Regions from separate parts of the Janthinobacterium sp. genome, predicted to be linked through region 2. Evidence: predicted binding sites of a transcription regulator. Region 2 holds the regulator's gene; each other region holds the start of a gene.

Region 1 (7,701 bases), on a different contig from region 2:
GAAGCGGAAGTGCACCGGTTCGCCCACCACCAGGCCGAACTGCTGGCCCGGCAGTTCCAGCTCGCTGCCTTCTTCCATGCCGAACGGCGCCACGCACAGGGCCTGGATCGGCGGCTCCATGCCGGGAATGGCCGGCATGGCCGACTCGATCGCCACGTAGAAGGAACTGGCCGTGCCGCCGCGGATGCGCACGCCATGGCCGCGCCGCACATAGCTGTAATAGGCGGCGCCGCGCGCCACCGCCAGGTCCAGGTCGGCGCCGGCCAGCATGCGTGCCGGTTCCGCGCCTTCCAGGTACAGCCAGTCGTTGACGGCGCCCATGATGCGCTGCACCAGCAGGTCGGACTTGAACACGCCGCCGTTGAACAGCACGGCGGTCGGATGCAAGAAACTGGCATCGCTCGACTGGCGGCCGGCAAAGCCTTCCAGTTCGGCGGTGGCGCCCACTTGCCGGCCCAGGAACGCGGCCAGGTGGCGCGTGATGGCCGCGTCCTGCGCATACGGCAGGCCCAGCTGCGTCAGGCCGGCGCGCGTGCGCACGGCAGGGCGGCTTGATGCTTCCACCTGCGGGAAGAAGCCCTCTAAAATAAAGGTCGACACTTCAGCACGCGTGAGCTCGGTGCGGATCGAGCCGCCGATCAGTTTCGAGCCGCGGCTCGGCACCACGATCGGCGCGGTATCGAGACCGCTGTCGGCCAGCAGGCTTTCCTTGGCGCTGCGGCAGCCGTAGGTCAGCGCGCGCATCTGCCACGCATCGAGCTGGGTGCCGTTGGCGGCCAGCTTGCGCGCCACCAGGTGCGCCAGCGCCAGGTCCATATTGTCGCCGCCGAGCAGGATATGCTCGCCGACGGCCACGCGGTGCGGTTCCAGCACGCCATCGCGTTCGAGCACGGCGATCAGCGAGAAGTCGCTGGTGCCGCCGCCCACGTCGACGACCAGGATGATGTCGCCCGGTTTCACGTCCTTGCGCCAGCGGCCTTCGCTGGTCTGGATCCAGCTGTACAGGGCCGCCTGCGGCTCTTCCAGCAGGGTCAGATTGCCGTAGCCGGCCGCCTGCGCCGCTTCCATCGTCAGCTCGCGCGCGGATGGATCGAACGAGGCGGGAATGGTGACGGTGATTTCCTGCTGCGCGAACGGCGCTTCCGGATGCGCGTTGTCCCAGGCCTGGCGCAAGTGCGTCAGGTAGCGCGTGGCGGCCGTGATGGGCGAAATGCGCGCCACTTCCGGCGGCGCATCGTTCGGCAGAATCGCCGCGCGGCGGTCCACGCCCGGGTGGCACAGCCAGCTTTTCGCGCTCGACACCAGGCGGATCGGCGTGGTGGCGCCGCGGCTGCGGGCCATCTCGCCGACCACGAACGGCGCCTCGGCTTCTTCGGTCACCCAGGGCAGGGCCAGGTCGCCGGGCGCCACTTCATCGGCGTGCGGCAGGTAGACGAAGGACGGCAGCAGCGGCAGCTCTTCCAGCGTGCCGGGGCTTGACAACTGCGGCACCTGCAGCACGCCGTGCACGGATTTCTCGCCGTCGCTCTGGCCCAGGTTCACATACGACAGGGCGCTGTGGGTGGTGCCGAGGTCGATGCCGATCGCAAATTGCGGGGTCAAGGTCTGGGCGCTCACAGTTCCACCTCGGCCGGCGCCAGGATGGCTGCGTCATGCTTGTCGTTCAGTTTCGGCAGACGCACGGCGGCGGCGCGCCAGCCGCGGTGGCTCAGCGTTCCCGTAAACGGCGCCGAGCCGACCACGTTGCCGGTCAGGCGCACGGTGGCCGGATCGAAGCCTGCCTGCAGCACGATGCGGCTGCCTTCGTTTTCGGCGCGCACCGGTTCAATGCTGAAGTACTCGCGCATCACCTTGGCGCAGCCTTCATGCACCACGCGGGCGGCGGCGCCGATATCGGCATCGGCATGGCTGGCCAGGTTTTCCTGGGTAAAGTCGATCAATCGTGCTTCGCGTTGCAGCAGCGCCAGCAGTTGCAGCGCGGCGTCGGGCGTGGCTTCCTTCAGGATGACGGGAGCGGCGGCAGGCGTTGGCACCGGCGCCGGTGCGGGCGCCGGGGCGACGGGCGCGACCGGTGCGGCCTCGGGCAGGTTCAGCTTTTCCACGCGGGCGGCATAGGCGCCATCGGACAGGGTGCTGAAAAAAGCGCCAAAGGCCAGCGGGATGCGGCGCCAGAACGACGGATGGTTTGGTGTGCTCATAATGGATGCGTTCTCTTATAGTAGGGCGTCGGCGGCGCGCGCTTGAGTGGCTCGATGCGCAGGGCCGCTTCGCGGTGTGTTGCAAGGCTCGGGCTGCTTGACGGCCCGGCGTTTGCCCGCATGATACCAGTTAGCGGCGCAGGGCCAAAGCGGGCGTCCGCCTTGCGCGTTGCGTATGTTTTATGTTTGGCAATAGAATGCAGGCAATCGCATATTAATAAAAAGGAAATCATGCAATTTTCTATCAAGCTGGTCAAGGTGGCTGCGGCGGTAGCACTGATTGCGCTGGCCGGTTGCGGCAGCAAGAGCGAAAGCGGCGGACAATCGAGTCCGGCACGCCTGCAGGGCAAGGAAAAGGGCGCCGAGTTTCTCGCCTATGAACACTCGGTCGGCGTCGATACGGGCGAGGCGCAGGTGCGGCCGCTGTATGAAAAGGTCGTGGCCGCCTGCAAGGCCGATACGGCCAATGGCTGCATGCTGCTCGACTCCAGCCTCGACAGTGGCCGCTACATGCAGGCGCGTATCAGTCTGCGCGCCAAGCCGGCCGGGGTGCAGAAAATTGTCGCGCTGGTGGCGGCCGAAGGCGAGCTGACCAGCCAGGGCACCAAGGCGGAAGACCTGGGCCGACCCGTGATGGACAGCCGCAAACGGCTGGAAATGCTCAGGCAATACCAGGCGCAGCTGCAGGAACTGGAAAAGAAGTCGGGCAACGATGTCGACGCGCTGATCAAGGTGACCAAGGAGCTCGCCACCGTGCAGACCGAGCTGGAGGAGGCGACGGCGGAAAAATCGCTGCTGATGCAGCGCATCGATACGGACTTGCTGAATGTCTCGATCAGCGCGCAGGGCAAGCGCAGCTTCTGGTCGCCGGTGAAGCGCTCGCTGGGCAACTTCACGGAAAACCTGTCCGAGGGCACGGCCAACGCGATTACCGCGCTGGCCTACATCCTGCCCTGGCTGGCCGGCTTTGCGATCCTGTTCCCGCTGCTGCGCAAAGGCTGGCGCCGGCTGCGCGCACCACGCAAGGGCGTGGCAAAGTAAAGCACCAGCGCGTGGCGTTTCTGGCACCCGGCTGCACAGTCCTTGTGCAGCCGGGTTTTTTTTCGTGCGACAAAACCATCTGCGCACCATATCGTGGCGCGTTTGCTCCTGTCGCGTCAGGGCCGATGCTGGCATGCATTCTGCTTTAACAACATTCGTATGCCCCTCTAGCCTATCCCTCACCCTCAGGAGTCAACATGTCACGACGCATCATCTTGAAAGCGGCAGCAGCAGGCGCACTGGCCATGGTTACCTCGGCGTTTACGCAGCCGGCGTTTGCCGCCGACACCATCAAGGTCGGGATTCTGCATTCGCTGTCCGGCACCATGGCCATTTCCGAAACCTCGCTGAAAGACGTGGCCTTGATGACGATCGCCGAGATCAACGCCAAGGGCGGCGTGCTGGGCAAGCAGCTCGAACCGGTGGTGGTCGACCCCGCGTCGAACTGGCCGCTGTTCGCGGAAAAAGCGCGCCAGCTGGTAGCGCAGGACAAGGTGTCGGTGGTGTTCGGCTGCTGGACCTCGGTGTCGCGCAAATCGGTGCTGCCGGTGTTCAAGGAACTCAACAGCCTGCTGTTCTACCCGGTACAGTACGAGGGCGAGGAGCTGGAAAAGAATGTGTTCTATACGGGCGCCGCGCCGAACCAGCAGGCGATTCCGGCGGTTGAATACCTGATGAGCGCGGACGGCGGCGGCGCCAAGCGCTTCGTGCTGCTGGGCACCGATTACGTGTATCCGCGCACCACCAACAAGATCCTGCGCGCATTCCTGAAAAGCAAGGGCGTCAAGGACAGCGATATCAGCGAAGTCTATACCCCGTTCGGCCATGCCGACTACCAGACCATCGTTGCCAATATCAAGAAATTCTCGGCCGGCGGCAAGACGGCCGTCATTTCGACCATCAATGGCGACTCGAATGTGCCGTTCTACAAGGAGCTGGGCAATGCAGGCCTGAAGGCGACCGACGTGCCGGTGGTGGCGTTCTCGGTCGGCGAAGAAGAGCTGCGCGGCATCGACACCAAGCCGCTGCTGGGCCACCTGGCGGCATGGAATTATTTCGAGTCCGTCAAGAACCCGGTGAATACCGACTTCATCAAGAAGTGGAAAGCGTATGCAGTGAAACAGAAGCTGCCGAACGCCGGCTCGGTGGTCACCAACGACCCGATGGAGGCGACCTATGTCGGCATCCATATGTGGGCACAAGCCGTGGAAAAAGCCAAGTCCACCGACACCGACAAGGTCATCGCCGCCATGGGCGGCCAGAGCTTCAGGGCGCCATCGGGCTTCACCCTGACCATGGACCCGACCAACCACCACCTGCACAAGCCCGTGATGATCGGCGAGATCAAGGCCGACGGCCAGTTCAATGTGGTGTGGAAAACTAAAGAGCCGATCCGCGCGCAGCCGTGGAGCCCGTTTATCAAGGGCAATGAGGCGAAGCAGAAGTTGTAACGCTGATATGTAACCCACCAGCAACTGCCGGGGTCGGACCCTCAGGGACTAGGCGTCCCCGTCCGACCCCAGTCCTTGCCTTTGGGGTAAGCGAACTCCCTAAGCCGCTCTCATCAGGAACTTACAATGCAGCTCCTCCCCAAACTGCTGGTCCTCGCCTGCCTGCTTTTCTCTTCGCTGGCGCAGGCCGCCGTCGACCCCGCATTACTGAAACCGCTGGCCGGCGACGACCCCGAAGCCCGTCTCGCGGCCGTCGGCCAGCTCGCCGCGCTGGCCACGCCCGAGGCCGCCCGTGTCTTGCTTGCCCTGCAGGCCGAAACCCTGTATGCCACCCCGCGCGGCGATGTGCTGATCGTCGAAGGCGATGGCGCGCAAGCCTACGACCCTGCCACCGGCAAGACGGCGGCCACGCCCGACGGCATCGACGGCGTCATGGTCAACAACCGCTTGCGTGGCGTGGTCGAGGGCGCCTTGTCGGGCCTCAAGCTGCTGGCACCGGAACGCGGCGAACGCCTGGCCGCCGCGCAGCAATTGCAAAAGGCCGTCAGTCCCGCGCAAGTGCCGCTGATCCGCAAGGCGCTGGCGCAGGAGACCGATCCCGAGATCAAGCCGCTGCTGCAGGTGCTGATCGCCAGCGCCAATCTGCACGCACCCGACAGTGCCGTGCGCAGGCAGGCGGTGCAGGACCTGGCCGCCAGCAGCGATGCGCGCCTGCTTTCGCCCCTGCAGGCGATGCTGGACAAGGGGCCGGACGGCAAGCCTGGCGAACCCGACGAAGCGGTGCGCATTGCCGCGGTCGATACGATAGGCCAGATCAAGGGCCGCGTGCAGCGCACCGAATTTGTCGGCAATATCTTTTATGGCCTGTCGCTGGGCAGCGTGCTGCTGCTGGCGGCGCTGGGCCTGGCGATCACCTTCGGGCTGATGGGCATTATCAATATGGCGCATGGCGAACTCTTGATGATCGGCGCCTACACCACGTATCTGTGCCAGCTGTTTTTCCGCAGCTACCTGCCCGGCATGCAGGACTGGTACCTGGTGGCGGCGCTGCCGGCTGCGTTCCTTGTGGCAGGGGCGGTGGGCGTGCTGCTGGAACGCACGGTGATCCGCTGGCTGTATGGCCGGCCATTGGAGACGCTGCTGGCGACCTGGGGCATCAGCCTGATCCTGATGCAGCTGGTCCGCACGATTTTTGGCGCGCAGAACGTGGAAGTGGCCAATCCGGCCTGGATGTCGGGCGGCGTCACCGTGCTCGGTTCGCTGGTGTTGCCGTATAACCGCATCGCCATTATCGCCTTCGCCATGCTGGTGGTGGTGGCGGTGTGGCTGATCCTCAATAAAACCCGGCTCGGCCTGTTCGTGCGCGCCGTCACGCAAAACCGCCGCATGGCCGACTGCGTGGGCGTGGCCACCGGCAAGGTCGACATGCTGACCTTCGGCCTCGGCTCCGGCATTGCGGGCCTCGGCGGCGTGGCGCTGTCGCAGCTGGGCAATGTGGGGCCGGACCTGGGGCAGAGCTATATCGTCGACTCGTTCATGGTGGTGGTGCTGGGCGGCGTGGGCCAGCTGGCCGGTACCGTGATCGCGGCGCTGGGCCTCGGCGAAGTCAACAAATTCCTGGAACCGGTGGCGGGCGCCGTGCTGGCCAAGATCGCCATCCTGGTGTTCATCATTATTTTCATCCAGCGCCGGCCGCAGGGCCTGTTTGCCATGAAGGGACGCAGCGTCGAATGATTACCTCACTCCGTGTCAGGCAGGGCCTGTTTTCGCGGCCCGTGTGGGCGGCGATCGCCGCCTTCACCATCGTGGCAGCCTTGCTGCCCGTCTTCAACCTGCTGTTTGCCGAAGGCCATCGGCTGCATGTGTCGGCCTACACGGTCGGCCTGGTCGGCAAGTTCATGTGCTATGCGCTGGCCGCGCTGGCGCTCGACCTGGTCTGGGGCTATACCGGCATCCTGTCGCTGGGCCATGGCGTGTTCTTTGCGCTGGGCGCCTATGCGCACGGCATGTACCTGATGCGCGCCATCGGTGCCGGGGGCCAGTATCAGAGTGCCTTGCCCGACTTTATGGTGTTCCTCGACTGGAAAACCTATCCCTGGTACTGGGCCTTCACCGAACATTTCTGGTACTGCATGGCGCTGGTGGTGCTGGTGCCGGGCGTGCTGGCCTTTGTGTTCGGCTACTTTGCGTTCCGTTCGCGCATCAAGGGCGTGTATTTTTCCATCATCACGCAGGCGATGACGTATGCCTTCATGCTGCTGTTCTTCCGCAACGATACTGGCTTTGGCGGCAACAACGGTTTTACGGACTTCAAGACCATCCTTGGCCACAGCGTGACGGCGCCCGAGACCAAGGCCGTGCTGTTCCTGCTGACCCTGGCGTTCCTGCTTGCCGCGCTGATCGGTGCGCGCGCCATCGTCAGCTCCAAGCTGGGCCGCGTGCTGCAGGGCGTGCGCGATGGCGAGGCGCGGCTGATGTTTTTGGGCTATAACCCGCTGTGGTTCAAGCTGTTTGTCTGGACCCTGTCGGCCGTGCTGTGCGGCATTGCCGGCGCCCTCTACGTGCCGCAGGTGGGCATTATCAACCCGTCCGAAATGTCGCCGGCCAATTCCATCGAGATGGTGGTGTGGGTGGCGGTCGGCGGGCGCGGCACCCTGATCGGCCCGATCCTGGGCGCGTTTACCGTCAACGGCCTGAAAAGCTGGTTTACAGCCGCCTTGCCCGAACTGTGGCTGTTCGCGCTGGGGCTGCTGTTTATCGTCGTCACGCTGTTCATGCAGCAGGGCATGCTGGGCATGCTGGCCAAACTGAAACGCAGGAAAAGCGCCATCGCGGCAGAGGAGGCCGCATGAGCATCCGCATGTTGCCCGGCATGGCCGGGGCCGAAGCCGGGGCGGGCCCGTCGTATGCGCGCGTCAAAGGCGAGGGCGTCGACACCACCCATGGCGCCATCCTGTACCTGGAAGACATCACCGTCTCGTTCGACGGCTTCAAGGCCATCAACAAGCTCA
Region 2 (7,701 bases):
CGCATGGTATTCGATCTTTTCTTCGGCCAGCAGCGTGGCCAGGCTCTGCCCGCTGCGCCCGAAACCGGCGATCAGCACGTGTTTCTGCGCGGCCATGGTGCGCGTGGCAATTTTCGTCAGCGCCAGCGACTGCATCATCCAGTCGTTGGCGGCCAGCTTCATGACGATCGCGTCCGATTTCGCAATGATCAGCGGCGCGACCAGCATTGACAGCACCATCGCCGCCAGCACCACCTGCACCACGAACGGATCCATCAGCCTGATGCCGCCAGCCAGGTTGAGCAGCACGAAGCCGAATTCGCCGGCCTGCGCCAGCCCCAGCCCCGTGCGCAGCGCCACGCCATTGGTCGAACCGAACAGCCGGGCCAGGCCGGCGATCAGGGCAAATTTGAGCAGCACCGGTGCGCACAGCAGCAATAACACCAGCCACCAGTTTTCAAACACCACGCGGATATTGAGCAGCATGCCGACCGTGATGAAAAACAGGCCCAGCAGCACGTCGCGGAACGGTTTGATATCCTCTTCCACCTGGTGCTTGAATTCGGTCTCCGATATCAGCATGCCGGCAACAAACGCGCCCAGCGCCAGCGACAAGCCCGCGCGTTCGGTGATCCAGGCCGCGCCCAGCGTGATGAGCAAGAGGTTGAGCATGAACAGCTCCTGCGAGCGGCGCTTGGCCACGATGGTCAGCCAGCCGCGCACCATCTTTTGCCCGAGGAACAGCAGCAGGATCAATACCACCACCGCCTTGGCGCCGGCCCAGGCCAGCGTTTCGGCCAGGTTCTCCGAGTCCTTGGTCAGCGCGGGTATCAGGATCAGCAGCGGCACCACGGCCAGGTCCTGGAACAGCAAAATGCCGATGATCTTGCGGCCGTGTTCGCTTTCGAGTTCGAGCCGTTCCGTCAGCATTTTTGACACAATGGCCGTCGACGACATGGCCAGCGCGCCGCCCAGCGCAAACGCGGCCTGCCAGCTCAGGTGGAAGTAGGCCGACAGATAGCGCCCGACGAACCAGCCGAACACGACGGTGGCGACGATGGTGGTCACCACCTGCGCCATGCCGAGTCCGAACACGATGCGCCGCATGGCGAGAAACTTGGGGAGGGAGAATTCGAGCCCGATGGAAAACATCAGGAACACGACGCCGAATTCGGCCAGCGTATGGCTCGCTTCATTCTCGGCCGCCAGGCCCAGCGCGTGGGGGCCGATGACGATGCCGACTGCCAGGTAGCCGAGCATGGGCGGCAAATGCAACATTCTGAAAGCGACCACGCCAAGCACGGCGCTGCCGAGTAACATCAAGGTCAGTTCTAGCGAGGAAAACATGGGTTGCCCGGGGAGGTCAGTGGAAATCGTTGTTTGTTGTGACTGGCAAGTTTTTTGCTTTCCTAATTCGTTTATACTTTGGGGATGAGTGTAACCCATGAAAAAACAATGCAGAAAGCTTTTGATCGAAGTGACATGAAAGCCACAAGCGAGCGGGCCGTGGCGCTGGCCCGCACCACCTTGCAAATCGAGGCCGATGCCATCATCGCGCTGCATGCGCGCCTGGCCACGGACGACAGTGTCGGCCGCGCCGTCGCGCTGCTGCTCGAATGCAAGGGCCGCGTGGTGGTATCCGGCATCGGCAAGTCCGGCCATATCGCGCGCAAGATCGCCGCGACGCTCTCGTCCACCGGCACGCCGGCGATGTTCGTGCATCCGGCCGAAGCGGCCCATGGCGACCTGGGCATGGTTACGTCCGAGGATGCGTTTATTGCCATCTCGTATTCCGGCGAATCGGCCGAACTGATGGCCATCATGCCGGTCGTCAAGCGCATGGGCGGCGTGCTGATCTCGATGACGGGCAAGCCGCAGTCGAGCCTGGCACAGCTGGCCGACGTGCATCTCGATATCTCGGTGGAAAAAGAAGCCTGTCCGCTGAACCTGGCGCCGACCGCCAGCACCACCGTGACGCTGGCGCTGGGCGACGCGCTGGCGGTGGCGCTGCTGGACTTGCGGGGCTTCAAGGAAGAAGATTTTGCCCGTTCGCATCCGGGTGGCGCCCTGGGCCGCCGCCTGCTGACGCACGTGCATGACGTGATGCGCAGCGGCGAGCGGGTGCCGAAAGTGCCGGTGGACGCATCGCTGCTGCAGGCGCTGGAAGAAATGACAAGGAAGGGCATGGGCATGACGGCCGTGGTCGATGCGCAGGACCGCCCGGTGGGCGTGTTTACCGATGGCGACCTGCGCCGCATGTTCGAACGCGTGCAGGATTTCACGCAAGTGGCGATCCGCGACGTGATGCATGCGCAGCCGCGCAGCATCGCGCCCGACCGTCTGGCCGTCGATGCCGTGGCCGTGATGGAGCAGCACCGCATCAATCAGATGCTGGTGGTCGACGCTGACGGCAAGCTGGTCGGCGCGCTGCATATCCATGACCTGACACAGGCCAAGGTGATCTGATGCCCGCAGGCCTGCCGGACCGGCAGGGAGGCACAACTTTTTGAGAGTGAAACACTATGCGGAAGCCAGAAGGCGCCCATCGCTGGCGCATGATTTTTACCGTGCTGGGCGCCGTCGTGTTCGCACTGGGCAGCTTCTGGCTGCTCGAAGTGATGAACAAGAGCAGCCAGGACGTCAATGGCAGCAAGAAGCTCGACGAGCCCGATTATTTCGTCACCAATTTCAGCATGGTGCGCATGGATTTGCAGGGCAAACCGAGCTATATCGTGTCCGGCGCCAAGCTCACGCATTTCCCGGCTGACGATTCGTCCAATATCGACCAGCCTTTCGTGCGCAAGATCAGCCCGGGCGTGCCGCCGCTGAACATGAACGCGGAACTGGCGCATATCGACCAGAACAACACGCGCCTGCAGTTGTCGCGCAATGTGGTGATCGACCGCATAGCCGGGCCGAAAACGCAGAACCTGACGCTGAAAACCGAGGCGCTGACGATTTACCCCGACGAAGAGCGGATGGAGTCGGCCGTGCCGGTCGACCTGGTGTCGGGCCGCTCGCATGTGACCGGCGTGGGCCTGAACGCCAACAACGCCACCAGCGTGGTGGACGTGCCCAATTCGGTGCGCATCGTGATTCCGCCGCGCACGCCGGTGCAGGCGCCCGCTGCTGCGCCGGCCCAATAAAAGATATGCAAAAGGACTAATATAAAATGAAAAAAATCTTGCTGTTGAGCCTGTTCTCGCTGGCCGTGATGGGCACGGCCCGGGCCGAAAAGGCCGACTCCGAAAAAGAAGCCGTGATCACCGCCCAGCGCGGCCAGGTCGATGACATCAAGCAGACGCGCACGCTGACCGGCGACGTGGTGCTGGTAAAAGGTACGCTGACCATGAAGGCCGGCCGCGCCCTGATCACGGAAGATCCGCAGGGCTACCAGTTCATCACGTTCTGGGCCGATGCGGGCAAGCTGGCCACTTTCCGCCAGAAACGCGATGGCGCCGGCGACCTGTGGATCGAAGGCGAAGCCGAGCGCGTGGAATACAACAACAAGACGGAAGTGGTGAAACTGTTTACCCGCGCCAAGCTCACGCGCCTGGAAGGCACCAAGCCGACCGACGTGGCCAACGGCGCCTTTATCTCGTATGACAGCCGCAACGAGTTGTTCAACATGGAAAACAGCAACAGCGGTACCAGCGCCCCGGGCGCCGGCAGCGTGCGCATGGTGATCCAGCCGAAGAACAAGACGCCGGCGGAGAAGGCGCCCGCCGCGCCTGCGCCGGTGCCCACGCCAGGAAAGAAATAATGGACAACAATTTACGCTGTGGCAGCACCCTGATCGTGCGGGGACTGCAAAAGACCTATGGCAAGCGGCAGGTCGTGCATGACGTGTCGCTGCAAGTCGAATGCGGCGAAGTGGTGGGCCTCTTGGGTCCGAACGGCGCCGGCAAGACCACCTCGTTCTACATGATCGTCGGCCTGGTGCCGTCGGACGGCGGCACCATCGACATCAGCGGCGTCGATATCTCCAGCCTGCCGATCCACCGCCGCGCGCAGATGGGCCTGTCCTACCTGCCGCAGGAAGCGTCGGTATTTCGCAAGCTGACGGTGGAAGACAATATTCGCGCCGTGCTGGAAATCCAGACCGTCGACGGCCGTCCGCTGAAAAAGCCCGAGATCGAGGAGCGCCTCGACAAGCTGCTGGCCGACTTGCAGATCGAAAAGCTGCGCGAAAACCAGGCCCTGTCGCTGTCGGGCGGTGAACGGCGGCGCGTGGAAATTGCCCGCGCGCTGGCCACCGATCCCCGCTTCGTGCTGCTCGATGAACCGTTCGCCGGCGTCGATCCGATCGCCGTGATCGAGATCCAGCGCATCGTGCGGTTTTTGAAGGAACGCAATATCGGCGTGCTGATCACCGACCATAATGTGCGCGAAACGCTGGGCATCTGCGACCGCGCCTACATCATCAACCAGGGCTCGGTGCTGGCGTCCGGGCGGCCCGACGACATCATCGCCAACGAGTCGGTGCGCCGCGTGTATCTGGGCGAACACTTCCGCATGTAAGCCGATGAAACAATCACTGCAGCTGCGCACCTCGCAGCATCTGGCACTGACGCCGCAACTACAGCAATCGATACGCCTGTTGCAACTGTCCACCCTGGAATTGCACCAGGAGCTCGAGCAATTGCTGACCGATAATCCCTTGCTGGAACGGCTCGACGATCCGCTCGACCGCTCCTTGCGCCTGCTGTCCGATGGTGCGCTGAGCTCGACCGCGGCGCCCGGCGAAGCACCGCCGGCGCCACCGGGCCAGGACGCGCCGGCGCCAGCCGCCGAAGCGGAAACCTTTGATGGCGATGGCGGCGAAAGCACGGCCGCGCCCGAAGGCGGCGACAGCGACTGGAACGAAGCGAGTCGCGGCAAGGCGCCCGATGACGAAGATTCCAGGCCACAACTGGAGGCCCATCACTGCACCTTGCGCGAGCACCTGATGGAGCAGATGCGCGTGACCGTGCTGGAGCTGCGCGACCGCGCGCTGGTCGAACTGATCATCGATGCGCTGGACGACAATGGCTATCTGGAAGAGCCACTCGAGGAGATCCAGGCGCGCCTGCCGGAAGAGCTGGAAGTGGACGCCGACGAGCTGCGCACGGCGCTGTCGCTGCTGCAAAGTTTCGACCCGGCCGGCGTGGGCGCGCGCAACGCCTCCGAATGCCTGGCGCTGCAGATCAAGCGCCTGCCACAGGTGGCGCTGGTGACGCGCCGCATGGCCCTGACCATCGTGGAAAAACACCTGACCTGGTTTGCCCAGCGCGACTTCAACAAGCTGAAAAAAGCCCTCGATTGCGACGATGAAGACCTGCGCGAAGCACAGACCGTGATTCGCCTGTGCAATCCCCATCCGGGCGCCGTGTTCGCGTCCGACGTGTCCGACTACGTGGTGCCGGACGTGGTGGTCAAGCGCGCCCGCAATGGCTGGCAGGTATCGCTGAACAATGACGTGATGCCACGCCTGCGCGTGAACGCCATGTACGCCAACCTGCTCAAGCAGGGCAAAGGCGAGGGCGGCATGGGCGCGCAGCTGCAGGAAGCCAAATGGCTGATCAAGAACATGCGCCAGCGCTTCGATACCATCCTGCGCGTGGCGCAGGCGATAGTAGAACGACAAAAGGATTTTTTCTCGCATGGCGCAGTTGCCATGCGGCCACTTGTGCTTCGTGAAATAGCTGATACACTGGGTTTACACGAGAGTACTATCTCGCGGGTAACAACCCAAAAGTACATGCTGACCCCGCATGGAATGTTTGAGTTGAAGTATTTCTTTGGCAGCCATGTCGCCACCGAAGCAGGAGGGGAAGCGTCCTCGACGGCGATACGGGCATTGATCGTGCAATTGACAGGAGCAGAGAACCCTAAAAATCCTTTATCCGACAGTAAGATTGCGGACATGCTGGGGGAACAAGGCATGGTGATTGCGCGACGTACTGTTGCCAAATACCGGGAAGCGTTGAAAATTCCGCCAGTGAGCCTGCGTAAGTCTTTGTAGTTTTTTCGGTTCCTCTACGGTCCGGATGTCACGGACACCGCACGAACCCGATCATCTTTAGGAGTGTGTATGAATCTCACCATCAGCGGACATCATCTCGAAGTGACACCAGCCATCCGTGAATACGTACAAACCAAACTGGAACGCGTGAAACGCCATTTCGATCACGTCATCGATATTGCCGTGATTCTGACCGTCGACAACCTCAAAGAGAAAGAAAAACGCCAGAAGGCCGAAGTGAATCTGCGACTGAGCGGCAAGACCGTCTATGTGGAAAGCCTGGCGCAAGACCTGTATGCCGCGATCGACAGCCTGATCGACAAGCTGGACCGGCAAGTGATGAAGTACAAAACCAAAGTGCAAGGGCACGGTAAAGAGGCGATCAAGCATCTGCCTGACAACACCGACAACTCTGAAGAAGCCGCCGCCGCTGTCTAGCCGGCCTGCCGTTTCCAGATTGTTGTGATCAACTAAGGGCGCGCTGTATTTTACTCGCGCCCTTTTTTGCGGCCATTTTTTCCTCGTTCACTGCTCAGTGACGCTCGCGGTGCCGCAGGACGACCCGTTCCTTGTCCGCAAAATACTGCGCCAGATGTTCCGCCATGTACACCGAGCGGTGCTGGCCGCCCGTGCAGCCGAGCGCCACCGTCAGATAGCTGCGGTTGTCGGATTTGAACGACGGCAACCATTTTTCCACAAAATTGCGGATGTCGGCAAACATCTCCAGCGCACTCGGCTGTGCGTCGAGAAACGCGATCACCGGCGCGTCGCGGCCATCGAGCGGACGCAGCGCTAGGTCGTAATAGGGATTCGGCAAGGCCCGCACATCGAACACGAAGTCGGCGTCCAGCGGCACGCCCAGCTTGAAGGCAAACGATTCGAAGAACAAGGTCAGCGGCGCGCGTTCGGAAGCAACGATATCCTTGACCCAGGCACGCAGCTTGTTGGCGCTCAGCTCGGACGTATCGATCACATGGCCGAGCTGCTCGATCGCCGACAGGCGTTCGCGCTCTTCCAGGATGCACTCGATCAGGGTGCGGCGGCTGGCCGGATTGGCGTCGGGGCGCAATTCATGCGACAGCGGATGGCTGCGCCGCGTTTCCGAAAAGCGTGCCACCAGCGAATGCGTGGTGGCAGTCAGAAACATCACCTTGACGTCATGTCCCTGGTCGCGCAGCAGCGCCACATTGTGCGGCAGGCTGACCAGCGACTCGGCGCTGCGCGCATCGACGGCCACGGCCAAATGGGTGGCGCCCTCTTCGCGCAGGGTTTGCACCAGGTTCGGCAACAGGGCCGGCGGCAGGTTGTCGACGCAGTAATAGCCGGTGTCTTCGAGCACATTGAGTGCGACGGATTTGCCGGAGCCGGAGATGCCGGTGATAAGGACGATATGCATGCGGCAATCATACAATAAAGACCGCATGCGCGCCCCGTGGCAACCCGGCTTACAAATTATTGCAATTACTTGTGTGGTGCGGATTGGACAAACCCACGTGCCGGTGCCAACAATGTTGTCGGATTACGCGGGCCAAGGCCCGCTAATCCGACCTACGCGCTAATCGCCGCTCATTGCCAATCGTTGGTGAAGCAGGGAATTGACGAAGCGCAGCTTCGTGCCTGCGGAACGGTTCGCCCTTGCAAGGGCGAACTCCTTGGCAATATCAATCGCCACTCATGGCCAATCGTTGCCGCTCCATGAACTCCTGCAAGGTATCGAT
Region 3 (7,701 bases), on a different contig from region 2:
GCGCGCGCCGCGCAGGTCGGCGCCGTGCAGGTCCTTGCCGACCAGGTTGGCGCCGCGCAGGTCGGCGTTCGCGCATTGCGCATACGGCCACAGGTGGCAGCCGCCGATGATGGTGACCTCGGGCGCGGCCTCGCCCTGGATGGTCTGCGCGCCGGCAGGCGGTGCCAGGCACAGGGCCCAGCACAGCAGCGCGCCGAGAGCCATCAGACTACCCGGCGCCGTCCTCATTTGCTCGCTACCCGCGATGGCGCTTTCGGCAGCTTGAAGACCCAGTAGCTGCCGCCCTGCGTCACCTGCTTGGTCAGCTCGGCCATGTCGCCGCCCCACAGCGGCACCGCGCCGCCGTAGCCGCTCGACAGGCCGATATACTGCTCGCCATCCTGTTCCCAGGTGACGGGCACGGACACCACGCCGGAGCCGGTCTGGTACTTCCACAGTTCCTTGCCGGTCTTGGCATCGAACGCTTTCACGAAGCCGTCCGAGGTTCCCGTGATCAGCAGGCCGCCGGCGGTGGTCAGGGTGCCGCCCCACAGCGGGAATTTTTCCTTGTTTTCCCAGACGATCTTGCCGGTCTTCGGATCGATCGCGCGCAGGGTGCCGATATGGTCGTCATACAGGCGCTTGATGCGGAAGCCCTGGCCCAGGTAGGCGGAACCGGCCTTGTAGTGGATTTGCTCGGTCCAGTAATCCATGCCCCAGTGGTTGGCGGGGATGTAGAACAGGCCCGTGTCCGGCGAATACGACATCGGCATCCAGTTGGTGCCGCCCAGGAATGGCGGCGACACGAAAACGGCCTTGCCCTTGTCGGCGCCCGCTTCCGGCAGCGGCGGGCGCTTGCCGTTTTCCACCGGCCGGCCCGTTTTCAGGTCGATGCTCTTGGCCCAGTTGATGCCGTCGACAAAAGGCCAGGCGTTGATCAAGGACGTCGGCTTGTTCGGATAGCCGGCACCCAGGGCCAGCTTGGTGCGATCGGTAACGTAGAAGTAGCCATTGCGGTCGGCATGCGCGGAGGCCTTGACCAGCTTGCCCGTTTTGGCGTCCTTGTAGTCGAACAGCACCACCGAGTTATTCCCCGAGAAATCCCAGGCATCGTTCGGCGTGTGCTGGTAAAAGCCTTTCAGTTCGCCCGTGCTGGCGTCGACATAGGCCTGGCCCGAGGTGAACAGGCTGTCCCAGTTGCGCGGATCGTCGCCTTCCTTGGTACGCTCCCAGGTATTCCATGGCGCAGGGTTGCCGGCGCCGATGACGATGGTATTGGTCTCCGGGTCGAACGAGGCCGTCTGCCATGGCGCGCCGCCGCCATGTTCCCACGATTCGCGCAGCTTGCCGTCCTTGTCGCGCGGCCAGCTCGGCGCCCTGGCGTCGCCGGTCGGCGTGCCCGGTTTGCCGTCGGTGCGGCCGACGTGGCCTTCGACCAGCGGACGCGCCCAGACCTCGGCACCGGTTTCCGGATCGCGCGCGAACAGCCAGCCCTGGGCGCCGAATTCGTCACCCGAGTTACCGTGGATGAGCAGCACGCGGCCGCCTTTTTCGCGAATGATGAATGGCGCGCCGGTCATCGTGTAGCCGAGTTTCTGGTCGCCGAATTTTTCGTTCCACATCACCTTGCCGGTGTTCTTGTTGAGCGCCACGATGCGCGCGTCGAGCGTGCCGAAATACACCTTGTCGCCAAAGATGGCCGGTCCGCGGTTGACCACGTCGCAGCAGGGGCGGATATCGTCGGGCAGGCGGTGCTCATAGGCCCACAGCTGTTTGCCGGTCTTCGCGTCGAGCGCATAAATGCGCGAGTACGAGGCCGTCACGTAGATGATGCCGTCGTGGACCAGCGCCTGCGCTTCCTGGCCGCGCTGCTTTTCGCCGCCGAAAGAAAAGGTCCAGGCAGGCACGATCTGGTCAACGTTTTTCGTGTTGATTTTTTTCGCCAGGCTGTGGCGCTGCGCTTTCAGGCCCAGGCCATAGCTGAGCACTTCGGTCGTGCCCTTGTCGGCGTTGGCGATATCGTCCCAGGTGACTTTGGTGTCGGCGGCCGTGGCGGCGCCGGCGATCAGGGCGAGGATGGCGAAAGCGATTGGACGTGGAAATACTGGCTGCATGCTGGTCTCCCTTGCTGGTTTTATAGTTGGTGGTGCGACGTGGTCGCTGATGACCAATTGAGCAACATGCATGCCAGGCGTTTTGCGCAGCGTTGACGACCAGGTGTGCGCCGTCCTGCCACAGTGGGCACGGTAATGCTGTCCTGTTTTGTCACAGTGCGCTGGCGCCGCCCGTGGCGGGCGGGTGCTGGCACAAGGGTTGCTGATGGACGGGCAAGGCCGCCTTGCGCCTTCTTGATAACGACAACAGGAGACCACCATGCATCAACCATTACGCCGCCATTTTCTTTGCCAACTGCTCGCCGTTGGCGGCATGGGCGCCGCCTCGCTGGCCGGTGCACAATCGAGTGCACCCAAGGTCGACGAGGACAGCGACCAGGCGAAAGCGCTGGGCTATCGCCACGATACGAACAAGGTCGATACCAAAAAATACCCGCAGCACAAGCCGGCGCAGCACTGTGCCAACTGTTCGTTTTTTCAGGGGAAAAAGGACGATGCCTGGGCGGGGTGCGCCATGTTTGGCCGCAAGCAGATTGCGGCGCCGGGGTGGTGCATGGCGTGGGCGAAAGTGCCGGGGTGAGGGGACGTAATCCGGCACGGTTAACAATGTTGTCGGATTACGGCCCTGCGGGCCTGTTCCGACCTACGGTTTATGCAGGTGCGTAGGTCGGGTTAGCGCGCAAGCGCGTAACCCGACAACACCACTGTCCTACAACGGCACCTCGCGCCGCGTCTCCAGATACGCCTTCACCGCCCAGATCGCCTCCTGGCTGAATACGCCCTCGAATGGCGGCATATACACGGCGCCATTGCGCGAGCGGCCATGGCGCACCGTCTCCAGCACATACTGATCAATTTCCTGCGCGCAAGCCTCTTTTTTCTTGGCATCCGGCAAGGCCGCACAGTCATTGTCGAGCTTGCGCAAATCCGGCGCCATGCCGCCCGACACGGCTTCCAGCCCGTGGCAGCGCGCGCAGTTCTGGGTAAAGGCAGAGTTGCCGATCCGTATCGCTTCCGCATTGTTGCGATACGGGTTTTCCGTGCGCCACTCGGCGCCCAGTTGTGGCAGTGTGGATGTATCGACCGCCTGCGGCGTCATGTTGCCGTGCGCCCAGACGGCCGCGGCCGCCAGCATGCAGGCCAGGCCGCCGGCGGCCAGCCGCAGGGTACGCAGGCGCCGGGTATGGATGGTGGTAGAAATACGTGGGGTCATGATGGTCTCCGTTCTGGTTATGCGCTCGATCGCGTCATGACCTGGGTAGCAATCGGTATGCCATCGCGCGCATCGCCATGCGCCGTGCCGCTGCAGCTGTTGCGCTGCTCAGAAACGGAACAACGGCAAGGCGCGGATGATCCTATTTGACGCAGCGCGCCGGCTGGGCGGGCGGCCATCGCCGCTATTTGCAGGCTGGCACGGCAATTGCAAAACAAGAGATCAGGATCACCTGACACAACACTCCTAGGGCCGCCTCGCGGCGGCTTTCATCGAAGCTAAGACCAACGAGAAAGAGGACGACATGAATCTGGCAGACATCAGCAAACTGGGCGTAGCCAATCCCTTCAAACAGCGCTACGACAACTATATCGGCGGCAAGTTCGTCGCTCCCGTCAAAGGCGAATACTTCGGCAATATCACGCCGATCACGGGCCAGGTGTTTTGCGAAGTGGCCCGTTCCACTGCGGAAGACGTCGAGCTGGCGCTGGACGCCGCGCATGCCGCCAAGGATGCGTGGGGCAAGACCTCGCAGACCGAACGCGCCAATATCCTCAATAAAATCGCCGACCGCATGGAAGCGAACCTGGCGCTGATCGCCACCGCCGAAACCATCGACAACGGCAAGCCGATCCGCGAAACCACGGCCGCCGACATCCCGCTGGCGATCGACCATTTCCGCTATTTCGCCGGCTGCATCCGCGCCCAGGAAGGTTCCGTGGCGCAGATCGATTCGGAAACCTACGCCTATCACTTCCACGAGCCGCTGGGCGTGGTCGGCCAGATCATCCCGTGGAATTTTCCTATCCTGATGGCGGTGTGGAAGCTGGCGCCGGCCCTGGCCGCCGGCAACTGCGTGGTACTGAAACCCGCCGAGCAGACGCCGGCCTCGATCATGGTGCTGATCGAACTGATCGGCGACCTGCTGCCGCCGGGCGTGCTCAATATCGTCAACGGCTATGGCCTGGAAGCGGGCAAACCGCTGGCATCGAACAAACGCATTGCAAAAATTGCGTTCACCGGCGAGACGGGTACCGGCCGTCTGATCATGCAGTACGCGGCGCAGAACCTGATTCCGGTCACGCTGGAGCTGGGCGGCAAGTCGCCGAACATTTTCTTTGCCGATGTGATGGACGCCGACGATGCGTTCTTCGACAAGTGCCTGGAAGGCTTTGCCATGTTCGCGCTGAACCAGGGCGAGGTGTGCACCTGCCCGTCGCGCGTGCTGATCCAGGAATCGATCTACGAAGCGTTCATCGCCCGTGCACTGGAGCGCGTGGCGAAGATCAAGCAGGGCAACCCGCTCGACTCTTCCACCATGCTGGGCGCGCAGGCATCGCAGGAGCAGCTGGAAAAAATCCTGTCGTATATCGATATCGGCAAGCAGGAAGGCGCTGAAGTACTGGCCGGCGGCGAGCGCAATACGCAGGGCGGCGACCTGGAACAGGGCTACTACGTGCGTCCGACCGTGTTCAAGGGCGACAACAGCATGCGCATCTTCCAGGAAGAGATTTTCGGGCCAGTCGTCTCCGTCACCACTTTCAAGGACGAAGCCGATGCGCTGCGCATCGCCAACGACACCCTGTATGGCCTGGGCGCGGGCCTGTGGACGCGCGACGGTTCGCGCGCCTTCCGTGTCGGCCGCGCCATCCAGGCCGGCCGCGTGTGGACCAATTGCTACCACCTGTATCCGGCCCACGCCGCATTCGGTGGCTACAAGCAGTCGGGTATCGGCCGCGAAAACCACAAGATGATGCTGGACCATTACCAGCAGACGAAAAACCTGCTGGTGTCGTACAGCCCGAACGCGCTGGGCTTCTTCTGAGGAGTCGTCATGACCATGGAACGCGTGACGGCCACGGCGGCCGCACTCGACATGCTGGCCACCCTGCGTGGCAAGCATGGACCGCTGATGTTTTTCCAGTCGGGCGGCTGCTGCGATGGCAGCGCGCCGATGTGCTACGCGGCCGGCGAGTTCAATCTTTCCGACACCGACGTTTACCTCGGCAACCTGGACGGCACGCCGTTCTACATGGGCATCGAGCAGTTCGCGTACTGGGAACATACGCAGCTGATCATCGACGTGGTCGATGGCAATGGCGGCATGTTCTCGCTCGATAACGGCACCGGCCGGCGCTTTCTCACGCGCTCGCGCCTGTTCACCGACGACGAGCTGGCGCAGCTGCGGCATCCCTCGAAAGGCGTGACCAACTAGTTTGTTGCCACCCGGTCTGGAACACAGCGGGCGTCATCTCCCCGCTCGCCCGGATACGGTTTAGCTGGCGGCTGCGGCCGTCAGCTTTTTTTACGCCTGCCCGACCACACTGGAGACCATGATGCATACCATGGCGCGCTGCCGGCGCGCGATAACGCTCGCCCTTTTCCTTGTCCTTCACCTGGCGGCGGGCGCGCTGGCGCTGCTGCTCGGCGCCGCCACCGCGCAGGCGGGGGTAATGACAAAAGCCGAACTGGCGCAACGTTTTCCGGCGCCGCTGACGGTCGGCGAACGCGATGCGGAGCTGCCGGTCTGGCCTCTGTTCCGCCAGGGCGCCAATGGCGGCGAGCTGGCCGGCTATGTCTTCGAATCGGTCGATCTGGCGCCCATTCCCGGCTTTTCGGGGGTGCCCGTCAACCTGCTGGTGGCGATCGATCCCGCCGGGCGCTTTCTCGGCGTCGAGGTGCTGTCGCAGCATGAGCCGGTATTCCAGTACGGCCTGGGCGAAGCGCCGCTGTTCGAATTCGTCAAACAATACCGGGGCGTCTCGCTCAAACAGCATATCGGCATCGAGACCAATGGCCGGCGTACGCGCCAGCCTGACGCCGCGCGCGTGACTATCGACGGTGTCTCCAAGGCGACTGTTTCGGTGCGCATCATCAATGAAAGCGTGCTGGCAGCGGCCTTGCTGGTGTCGCGCCGCAAGCTGGGGTTTGGCGCGGGCAGGGGAGCGGGCGGGATGGCCCGCGTGCGCACGGATCTTCTCGACACCATGACGTTCGAGCGCCTGTTGGGCGAGGGACTGGTGCGGCATCTGCGGGTGACCAACGCGCAGCTGGAAAAGCTGTACGCCGGCAGCGATGGTGCGCGGCTCGACGAGGAAGCGCTGCGCCAGCCCGGCGATATTTTTATCGACCTGTATCTCGCCTGCGTCTCCGTGCCCGGCGTGGCGCGCAGCCTGCTGACCGAAGCGAGCCTGGAAAAACTCAAGCCCTGGATAGAGCAGGGCGACCAGGCCATTCTGGTGATCTCGTCGGGCCGCCATCGCGTGCCGGGCGAGGACTTTACGCGCGGCGGCATACCCGAGCGGCTGCTGCTGCGCCAGCACGAATTGGCCATCGATATGCGCGACCTCGATCTCGACCTGAAACTGCTGCCCGGAATTCCTGCGCCAGCGGACGCCAGCCTGACCGTGTTTCGCGTGCCGGCCGAAGCGGGGCTCGACCCTGGCGCCGCGTTTGATTTCACCGTGCCGGTCACGCGCAGCAAGGGCCAGTTCTATCCGGAGCGCATTGTGCGCGAGCTGCCGGTCACCTATCGCGTGACATCGCGTTTCCTGATTGCCGCGCCGGGTGACACGAGCTGGCATGCGGCATGGAGCGAGCGGCGCAGCGATCTGCTGATACTGGCGGCGGGACTGGCCGTGCTGGCGCTGGCACTGTCGATGCCGCGCAAACTGAGCAGCAACGGTCGCCGCTTCGCCTGGTTCCGCCTTGTCTATCTGGCCTTTACTGTCGGCTTTATCGGCTACTGCGCGCAGGCGCAGCTCTCGATCGTCAACCTGACCGGCGCGCTGCAGGCGCTGGTGGCCGGGCGCGGCCTGTCATTCCTGCTGCACGATCCGATGACAGTGGCGCTATGGGCTTTCGTTCTGGTGTCGCTGCTGCTGTGGGGAAGAGGGACTTTTTGCGGCTGGCTATGTCCGTTCGGCGCGCTGCAGGAATTCACCGGCAAGCTGGCGAGGTGGTTCAAGCTGCCCCAGCTCAAGCTGAACCGCGCGCTTGATCTGCGTCTCAAACGCATCAAGTATCTGGCGCTGGCGCTGATCATGGCCAGCGCATTGACCGGCTTTGCCGTCGATACGCTGGTCGAACTGGAACCGTTCAAGACGGCGATCACGCTCAATTTCGTGCGCGCCTGGCCATATGCGGCGTATGCGCTGGCGCTGCTGGCAATCAGCGCCTTTGTGCATAAATTCTTTTGCCGCTATCTGTGCCCGCTGGGCGCCTCGCTGGCGCTGCTCGGGCGTTTTCGTCTGCTGGACTGGATACCGCGCCGCAGCGAATGCGGCACGCCGTGCCAGACCTGCCGCCACCGCTGCGACTACCAGGCCATCAAGCCCGGTGGCGCGGTGGTCTACGCAGAGTGCTTCCAGTGCATGGACTGCGTGGTGATCCATG
Region 4 (7,701 bases), on a different contig from region 2:
ATGCTGGACATGGGCTTTATCGACGACATCGAAAAAATCGTTGAAGCAACGCCAGAAGGCCGCCAGACCATGCTGTTCTCGGCAACGCTGGACGGCGTCGTTGGCAACATGGCGCGCCGCATCACGAAAAACCCGCTGGTCATCCAGGTGGCAAGCTCGAGCAACAAGCACGAAAACATCACCCAGCGCGTCCACTTCGTCGACGATCTGTCGCACAAGAATCGCCTGCTGGATCACCTGCTGCGCGACGAGTCGCTGGACCAGGCCGTGGTGTTCACCGCTACCAAGCGTGACGCCGACACCATCGCCGACCGTCTGAACATCGCCGGTTTCTCGGCTGCCGCCTTGCACGGCGACATGCATCAGGGCGCGCGCAACCGCACCCTGGACGGCATGCGCCGCGGCCAGGTCAAAGTGCTGGTTGCCACCGACGTTGCCGCCCGCGGTATCGACGTGCCGACCATCACCCACGTGTTCAACTACGACCTGCCGAAGTTCCCGGAAGACTACGTTCACCGCATCGGCCGTACCGGCCGTGCTGGCCGCAATGGCCTGGCGATCTCGCTGGTGAACCACGCTGAAAGCATGAACGTCAAGCGCATCGAACGCTTCACCAAGCAACTGATCCCGGTCAACGTGATCGAAGGCTTCGAGCCGAAGAAAACCGCTTCGGCACCACGTTCGAGCGCCCGTCCAGGCGGCTGGAAACCAGGCGACAACCGCGGCGGCGCGAAACCGGGCCAGCGCACGTTCAGCAAGCCAGGCGCGCCACGCAAGGAAGGCGCACCGAGCGCCGGCGGCGGCTACAAGGGTTCGAACCCGCGCAGCACCGATGGCGCACGCCGCAGCTACGGCGACCGTTAATCACGGATCGCTCCAGCTTGGCTAGCGAACAATAGAAAACGGCCACCAGATCACTCTGGTGGCCGTTTTTTCATATCTGAATCAGATCTATTTTTTCGACACTTTCTGGCGCGACATCTTGCGCAATTTTGCCTGCTCGAAACGCACCTTCTGTTCCGGCGTTTCCAGCACCAAGGGCGGCACGGCCACCGGCTTGCGGTTGGCGTCCACTGCCACCATCGTGAAATAGCAGCTGTTGGCATGGCGCACCAGGCGCTGCTGGATATTTTCCGTCACCACGCGGATGCCCACTTCCATCGAAGTCGTCCCCGTATAGTTGATCGATGCCAGGAACGTGACCAGTTCGCCCACGTGGATCGGCTGCAAAAACATTACCTGGTCGACCGACAATGTCACCACATAGCTGCCCGAATACCGGCTGGCACAGGCGTAGGCAACACTGTCGAGGTATTTCAGGATGGTGCCGCCGTGCACGTTGCCGGAAAAGTTGGCCATATCGGGCGTCATCAGGACCGTCATCGTCAGTTCGTGGGCCGACCAGTTCATCGCACTGTCCAAAGTGTTCTCCAAAGGGGAAAAGTAAAAAAGTGAGGGGGATGTGAAAACCGGCCCCAGGGGCCGGTGAAGGACCTTACAGGCCCAGCGTGTCGATGTCGGCCAGCGAGTCGCGGCCCTTGTCGGAGATGTCGTGACCCTCGCCGTCTGCGCGCGCCACGATATGGGCTTTCTTGCCCAGGAAGTAAGCCACATCGGTATCGAGTCTGGTCAGCGGATCGGCGGCGACAGCGCGCAAGCCCATGATGCAGCGGCGCAGGAACAGCAGTTGCTGTGCTTTTTCGGTGATGGACAGACGGCCATCCCGGGCATAGCTGAGCAGCTTCAGGCCGGACAGGCGCTTGGCATTGCGGGCCACGCAAGCGCTCGGGCGCTCGGTCTTGATGCCGCGTGCAACTTGCTCCAGCGCGTCATATTCATCGGTTGTTAATTTCTCGTTCTTCATTACTTTTCCATAAAAGGCCAGGTGTTCGGCCCCCATGGTACGCGCCCCGCTGCGCATCGGCAACAGGCAAGCTGATTCAGTGACTGCACGGCATGCGTGCAGCCCCCTGAAATAGCGCGCAGGCGCTGCTTATTTGAAGCCGCGCAGCAGCAACCAGGCCAGGCCGCAGCCGGCCACGGCGCCCGTCAAGGCCAGCGCCAGCAAGCTCTTGCTGTCCAGCGCAGTGCGGCGGCCCAGGTAGATTTTGTTATGCAGTGAATTGCCCATGATGCTCTCCTGTACCAGAATTATTGTGATGTCTCATTATAAGAACAGAATCATGACGACCGCGTGACACACAGCAGTTCACTGCTGCTTTGTGTGTGCCAGCCAACATTTTCCGCCACTGCTGTTGTTTTATTGGCGCACCCTCCCTCCGGCGGCGTTCACTGCATCTTGACGGGTGGCTGCGGCGGCGTCGGTTCTTCGATCGGCACCGGGTCGACGTCGGGCATTTTTTCCGGCGGCGGGGTCAGCGGATCGCCTTCCGGCGGCGGAACGTTGTCGGGTTCCGGGGTGCTGTGTGCATGCAGATCGGGTTTGCGGTTCAGTGTGTTCATGGCTGCCTCCTTTGGCCCCTACTGTAACGCAGGCTAAAAAATCATGGCGCTCAAGAGTGCCAGGGGAACCAATCGGCACCCACACGCTCCAACTTTGTCATGGGACAAACGGAGCACTGATGGGCCGCAAGAAAATTTTATTTATCGCCGAGGCAGTCACGCTGGCCCATGTGGGCCGTCCGCTGACCTTGGCGCAGGGTCTGGACGACAAGCAATACGAGGTGCACTTTGCATGCGCGGACGGCTACGATTTCTGTTTCCAGGATGCGTCGCTGCGGCGCTCGCGCATCACCAGCATCGCGCCGCGGCAGTTTTTGCAGGCGCTGGCGCAGGGCAAGCCCGTATATGACGAAGCAACGCTGCAGGCCTATGTCGACGACGACCTGCGCCTGCTGGACCTGATCAAACCCGACCTCGTGATCGGCGACTTCCGCCTGTCGCTGTCGGTCAGCGCCCGATTGCGCCAGATCCCCTACATCACCATCAGCAACGCTTACTGGAGCCCCCACGTGCGCCAGCACTACACGGTGCCCAGCCTGCCGCTCACGCGCATGCTGCCCATCTGGCTGGCCAATCCCCTGTTTCGCCTGATCCGTCCCCTGGCCTTTGCCAGCCATGCGGTACCGCTGAACCGCGTACGCCGCCGCCATGGCCTGGCGTCCCTGGGCAGCGATTTGCGCCGCACCTACACGGACGCCGACCAGACCCTGTATGCCGACATCCCGCAGTTGTTCCCCCCGCATGACATGCCACCCCACCATGGCTACCTGGGCGCCGTCATCTGGGCGCCGCCGATGGCGCTGCCGCCCTGGTGGCAGCGTCCGGAACTGGATCAGGACAGGCCGCTGATCTACCTGACGCTGGGCAGCTCCGGCCAGGCACAACTGCTGCCACGCGTGCTCGATGCGCTGGCGGCGCTGCCGGTGACCGTAATGGCCGCCACGGCAGGCGCCATCGAACTGGGCAGCGTGCCGTCCAATGCCTTTGTCGCCCCCTACCTGCCCGGCGACGCGGCGGCGCGGCGCGCCAGCTTGGTGATCTGCAACGGCGGCAGCCCCACCAGCCAGCAGGCGCTGGCGGCCGGCGTGCCCGTGATCGGCATCGCCGGCAATCTCGATCAGTTCCTGAACATGCATGGCGTGGCGGCGGCCGGCGCCGGCGTGCTGCTGCGCGCCGACCGTTTTCAGGAGGCAAGCTTGCGTATGGCCGTCACGCGCCTGCTCGCGGACGAGCGGGCCCGGCAAGCTGCGCAGCAACTGGCGACGGCGTTCCACGGCTATGCGCCCGATGCACGCTTGCTCAGCCGCATTCACGCCCTGCTGCCCTGAACCCGACTGGCAGCATGGCCTGCAGCGCGTCGGCATTTTTTACAACTGCGCGCGCAATTGCCGGAAAAAATCAGTCAATCTTCCGCAGGCCCTTGATTTACAAGCAAATCCGCAGCTTGGCATGGAAGTCGCTAGTAACGTGCATGAGCACCTGCCGACAGGACTCTGACCAGACTTCGCAATTCCATCCACTCATGCTGTGAGGTAACCCAAATGAAAATGTCTCAACTGAAACTGCTCCCCGCTGCGGCAGCGCTGGCCATGCTGTGCGCCGCCGGCGGCGCCCAGGCTGGCGCGTATGGCTACTCCTACGACAATATCTTCGGCCTGACCATTTCCAATCCGACCGGCGTCGTCACCGTGGCCAGCACCACCAACATCTCGCGCAGCACCTCGACCCTGAACGGCGTGAGCGTAATCAATGGCGGCTCTGGCATACTTGACTCGCCACAATCGGCGGTCGGCGCCGTCACCAAGGGCCAGAACGACTTCACGCAGCAAGGCCCGACCGGCACCTATGCGCGCGGCGACGCCCAGATCGTCAGCACCCAGTTCCCGCCCTTCCCCGCCGGCGCGACCAGCACCCAGGCCGTCAATGTGGCCGAAGCCCATCTCGATACGGCCGGCACCGCCGACGCATCGGGCCGCAACGGATCGACCACCGGCTTCTCGGTCAACTTCGTGGTCGGCTCGCCGACTGCCACGCTGGCCTTCAATTTCCTGGCCGCGCCCTTCATGCAAGTGTTCCTGAACAGCGACGTGGGACTGGGCTCGTCGTCGACGGCCAACCTGGTGGTGACCTTCAGCATCACCAACGCGCTCGGCGCCACCGTGTTCAACTGGGCGCCGGACGGCCTGGTCGGCTCCGGCATCACGGGCGGCACGGAAACGGCCGATGCGGCCAACCTCAATACCAACCTGTCGACCAACTTCCTCACGCGCGGCACGCTGTTTACCTATGACCCGACCGGTTGCGGCGCGCCGACCGGCACCGGCATCGGCACCGCATGCGGCGGCACCTTTGCGGCACTGACCAATGCACTTGCCGCCGGCAGCTATACGCTGACCCTGAACGCCGTGGAAAGCGTCGACCTGGTCAAAGTGGCTGCCGTGCCGGAACCAGGCACCCTGGCCTTGCTGGGACTGGGCCTGGCCGGACTGGGCTACGCCAGCCGCCGGAAAATCAAGGCTTGAGACGACAGGTGGTACTTGCGGCGAGGGCCATCCCTCGCCTTTTTTCCACTGCCACGGCAACCATCACTGTCGGCATTTTTTACACCAGGCAGCCGCAGCACAGCAAGGATAGACATGAAACGATTTTCGCGACCACTCACGTCCCTCATGCTGGCCGTGGCCTGCGTGTTGACGGCCGGCGCCAGCGGCAGCGTCCACGCCTCGGCGTACGGCTACTCCTACAATAATATCTTTGGCCTGACCATCAGCAACCCGACCGGTTCGATCTCGGTGGCCGGCAATACCGATATCTCGCGCGCGACCGCCACGCTGAATGGCGCCAGCGTTATCCGGGGCGGCAACGGTTTTGTCGATGCACAACAAGCGGCATTGGGCGCGGTGACGCATGGGCAAAACAATTTCACGCGGCAGGGCTTGGGCAGCACCTCCTATTCACGCGGCGATGCGCAGATCATCAGTTCGCAAATTCCGCCATTCCCACCGGGCGCGACCAGCACCCATTCGGTCAATGTGGCCGAGGCTTTCATGTTCGATACGGGCAGTGCCGATGCCTCGGGACGCAATGGCTCCAATACCGGCTTATCGGTCAACCTGGTGGTGGGTGCGCCGGGCGCCACCATCCTGTTCAACTTCCGGGCGGCGCCCTTCATGCAAGTCTATCTCGATACGCTGGCCGGACCCGGTTCCGCGTCCACCGCCAATATGTCGGTGAGCTTTACCATTACGAATGCGCTGGGACAAACTGTTTTCAACTGGTCGCCGGACGGCACCGTCGGTTCGGGCATCTTCCGCGGCACGGAACTTGCCGATGCTGCCGACCTGAACCTGAGCTATTCCGCCAATACGCTGACTGCCGGCAATCTGCTGACCTACGATCCCCTCGGCTGCGGCGCGCCGACCGGCACCGGTACCGGCACCAGTTGTGGCGGCATGTTTACCGCCCTGAGCAATAATCTGGTGGCCGGCAACTATACGTTGACACTCAATACGGTCAACAGTGCGGACCTGAACATCATACCGCGCGTGGTACAGGTCAGCGAGCCGGGCACACTGGCGCTGCTGGGACTGGGGCTGATCGGCCTGTGCCTGCAACGCCGCAGGCACTGACAGACGCCACAACAGCCTGCAATCAGGCAGCTGCCGTCGCGCCCGCCGCCTTTTTCAGCAGGCGCGCGGGTATGCCGCCCCAGACTTCGCCCGCGCCCACCACGCTGTCCTTGGTCACCACGGCCCCGGCCGAAATAATGGCGCCGTCGCCGATGGTCACGCCCGCCATGATCACCGCGTGCGCGCCGATGGTCACGCCGTCACCGATCACGACGCGCTTCAATTCCAGCCGCTCGCCTTCGATCACATGCGCAAACACCACGGCGTCGTGGCCGACGATGGCATTGCTACCGATCGTCGTCAACGGCGGATCGAGCAAGGCGCCAGCGCTGTAGGTGTTCGATCCCAGCCGCGCGCCGAGCGCCAGGTAGACCAGCCGCATCAATGGCAAGGGAATGATGTGCGTGCGGATCAGCGAATTGAACAACAGCAAATAAAACAGGATATTGAGGTTGGCGGCAAATTCGGCGCGCGAACCGGGTGCGGCGCTGCCCTCATGCAGCGGCCACAACCGCAGGCACAGGCGGTACATCGCAAACGCCCACAGATAGCTCAGCACGAGCGTGGCGGCGAGCAGCACCACGCCGCGGAAGTCTCCCAGCGGCACCGCAGCGAGCAGCCAGGCGGTGCTGGCAATGCCCAGCAGCAGTATCGATGCCAGCAGGCACAGGAAGACCACGATTTCGGTTGCGCCGATCTTACGCATGGGTCGACTCCGCCACCAGCAGATCCTTGAGCGGGCGGCGCAGCGACCGGGCGTCAGCCGGCGGCCCGGCGCCGATGCGGCCCAAAAAGACGGCCCGTTCACTGACCGTGTCGCCGAGCAATTCGCGGGTTTGCACGGCCAGTTCCTGCGCAAGCTCCTGCAAGCCGCCGGTCCGCGAAAAAACGCGCCGTTCGCGCACGTAGCGGGCAAAGATCAGCGGCGTCAGTTCCGGCTGCAACTGCAGACCCAGTTCGGTGGCCGTCAGCCAGAAGCGCTGCATGGCGCGTCCGGCAGCCACGTAGTCGTCGATGTGGCGTGGCGGCGCTTCGGCCAGCAGCGCAAAATGCGCGGCGCAATACCAGCCCGGCAGCAGATCCATCTGCAGGCGCGGCGCCAGCGTGCCGGCCAGCCAGGTATTGAAGAAATCCACGCGGCGCCAGCTGCGCATAATCCAGCGCATCAGTTTCGCCGTCATCGGATCGACACCCAGCGCCTGGTCGGGAATCCGGTCGGCGCTGAAGCGCGCGTTCCATTCGATCACGTCGCGGTGCACCTGGTGCGCTTCGGGCATGATCAGGCGCAGGCGGGCGTTATTGAACATCAGCCGTGCGCAGGCGAAGCGCGTGCGCGCGCCTTCGAGCCACAGCACGCCGTAACCGGGCGGCAAGCTGGCGGCCAGCGCCGCCTTTTCGCTGACACGCAGGCTGCGCGTGCTGAGCCGGCGCCGCTGTACGCTGCGCCGTGGCAGCAGCGCCGCCAGCGGATCGGGCGGCATGCCGGGGGCGTCGACAAATACGGCGTCAAACGTGGGCAGGTGATCGGGCATGCCGGTGCGCCGCTGCGCCTCCATGCGCAAGCCATGGCTGCTGGCCGCCAGCGCCATGCTTTCCAGCAACGCCCCCA

The links. The regulator sigma-54, encoded in region 2, starts transcription at its own class of promoters, with help from an activator protein. The targets are predictions, from matches to a motif close to TGGCANGNAANCTGCTTT.
Region 1: the regulator sigma-54 is predicted to act here: its motif matches at 3,369-3,386, upstream of urtA (urea ABC transporter substrate-binding protein).
Region 3: the regulator sigma-54 is predicted to act here: its motif matches at 3,352-3,369, upstream of pedF (cytochrome c-550 PedF).
Region 4: the regulator sigma-54 is predicted to act here: its motif matches at 3,909-3,926, upstream of RTQ46_RS01895 (EDSAP-1 family PEP-CTERM protein).

The regions. Positions count from the first base shown of each region.
Region 1 is NZ_DAMAGB010000051.1:13,445-21,145, forward strand. It holds gene RTQ46_RS22795 (Hsp70 family protein) at 1-1,617, opposite strand, end outside; gene RTQ46_RS22800 (DUF2760 domain-containing protein) at 1,614-2,198, opposite strand; gene RTQ46_RS22805 (DUF4349 domain-containing protein) at 2,430-3,239, shown strand; gene urtA (urea ABC transporter substrate-binding protein) at 3,437-4,690, shown strand; gene urtB (urea ABC transporter permease subunit UrtB) at 4,817-6,424, shown strand; gene urtC (urea ABC transporter permease subunit UrtC) at 6,421-7,542, shown strand; gene urtD (urea ABC transporter ATP-binding protein UrtD) at 7,539-7,701, shown strand, end outside.
Region 2 is NZ_DAMAGB010000001.1:261,465-269,165, forward strand. It holds gene RTQ46_RS01220 (cation:proton antiporter) at 1-1,326, opposite strand, end outside; gene RTQ46_RS01225 (KpsF/GutQ family sugar-phosphate isomerase) at 1,435-2,445, shown strand; gene lptC (LPS export ABC transporter periplasmic protein LptC) at 2,502-3,125, shown strand; gene lptA (lipopolysaccharide transport periplasmic protein LptA) at 3,152-3,742, shown strand; gene lptB (LPS export ABC transporter ATP-binding protein) at 3,742-4,500, shown strand; gene RTQ46_RS01245 (RNA polymerase factor sigma-54) at 4,505-5,983, shown strand; gene hpf (ribosome hibernation-promoting factor, HPF/YfiA family) at 6,053-6,421, shown strand; gene rapZ (RNase adapter RapZ) at 6,516-7,379, opposite strand; gene hprK (HPr(Ser) kinase/phosphatase) at 7,645-7,701, opposite strand, start outside.
Region 3 is NZ_DAMAGB010000071.1:9,708-17,408, forward strand. It holds gene RTQ46_RS25970 (pentapeptide repeat-containing protein) at 1-204, opposite strand, end outside; gene RTQ46_RS25975 (methanol/ethanol family PQQ-dependent dehydrogenase) at 225-2,093, opposite strand; gene RTQ46_RS25980 (high-potential iron-sulfur protein) at 2,353-2,673, shown strand; gene pedF (cytochrome c-550 PedF) at 2,803-3,306, opposite strand; gene adh (aldehyde dehydrogenase) at 3,611-5,131, shown strand; gene RTQ46_RS25995 (DUF779 domain-containing protein) at 5,141-5,521, shown strand; gene RTQ46_RS26000 (4Fe-4S binding protein) at 5,640-7,701, shown strand, end outside.
Region 4 is NZ_DAMAGB010000002.1:46,593-54,293, forward strand. It holds gene RTQ46_RS01865 (DEAD/DEAH box helicase) at 1-864, shown strand, start outside; gene RTQ46_RS01870 (acyl-CoA thioesterase) at 952-1,410, opposite strand; gene RTQ46_RS01875 (hypothetical protein) at 1,496-1,864, opposite strand; gene RTQ46_RS01880 (hypothetical protein) at 1,994-2,131, opposite strand; gene RTQ46_RS01885 (hypothetical protein) at 2,290-2,463, opposite strand; gene RTQ46_RS01890 (glycosyltransferase) at 2,583-3,791, shown strand; gene RTQ46_RS01895 (EDSAP-1 family PEP-CTERM protein) at 4,005-4,985, shown strand; gene RTQ46_RS01900 (EDSAP-1 family PEP-CTERM protein) at 5,100-6,092, shown strand; gene RTQ46_RS01905 (acyltransferase) at 6,115-6,798, opposite strand; gene RTQ46_RS01910 (nitroreductase family protein) at 6,791-7,701, opposite strand, start outside.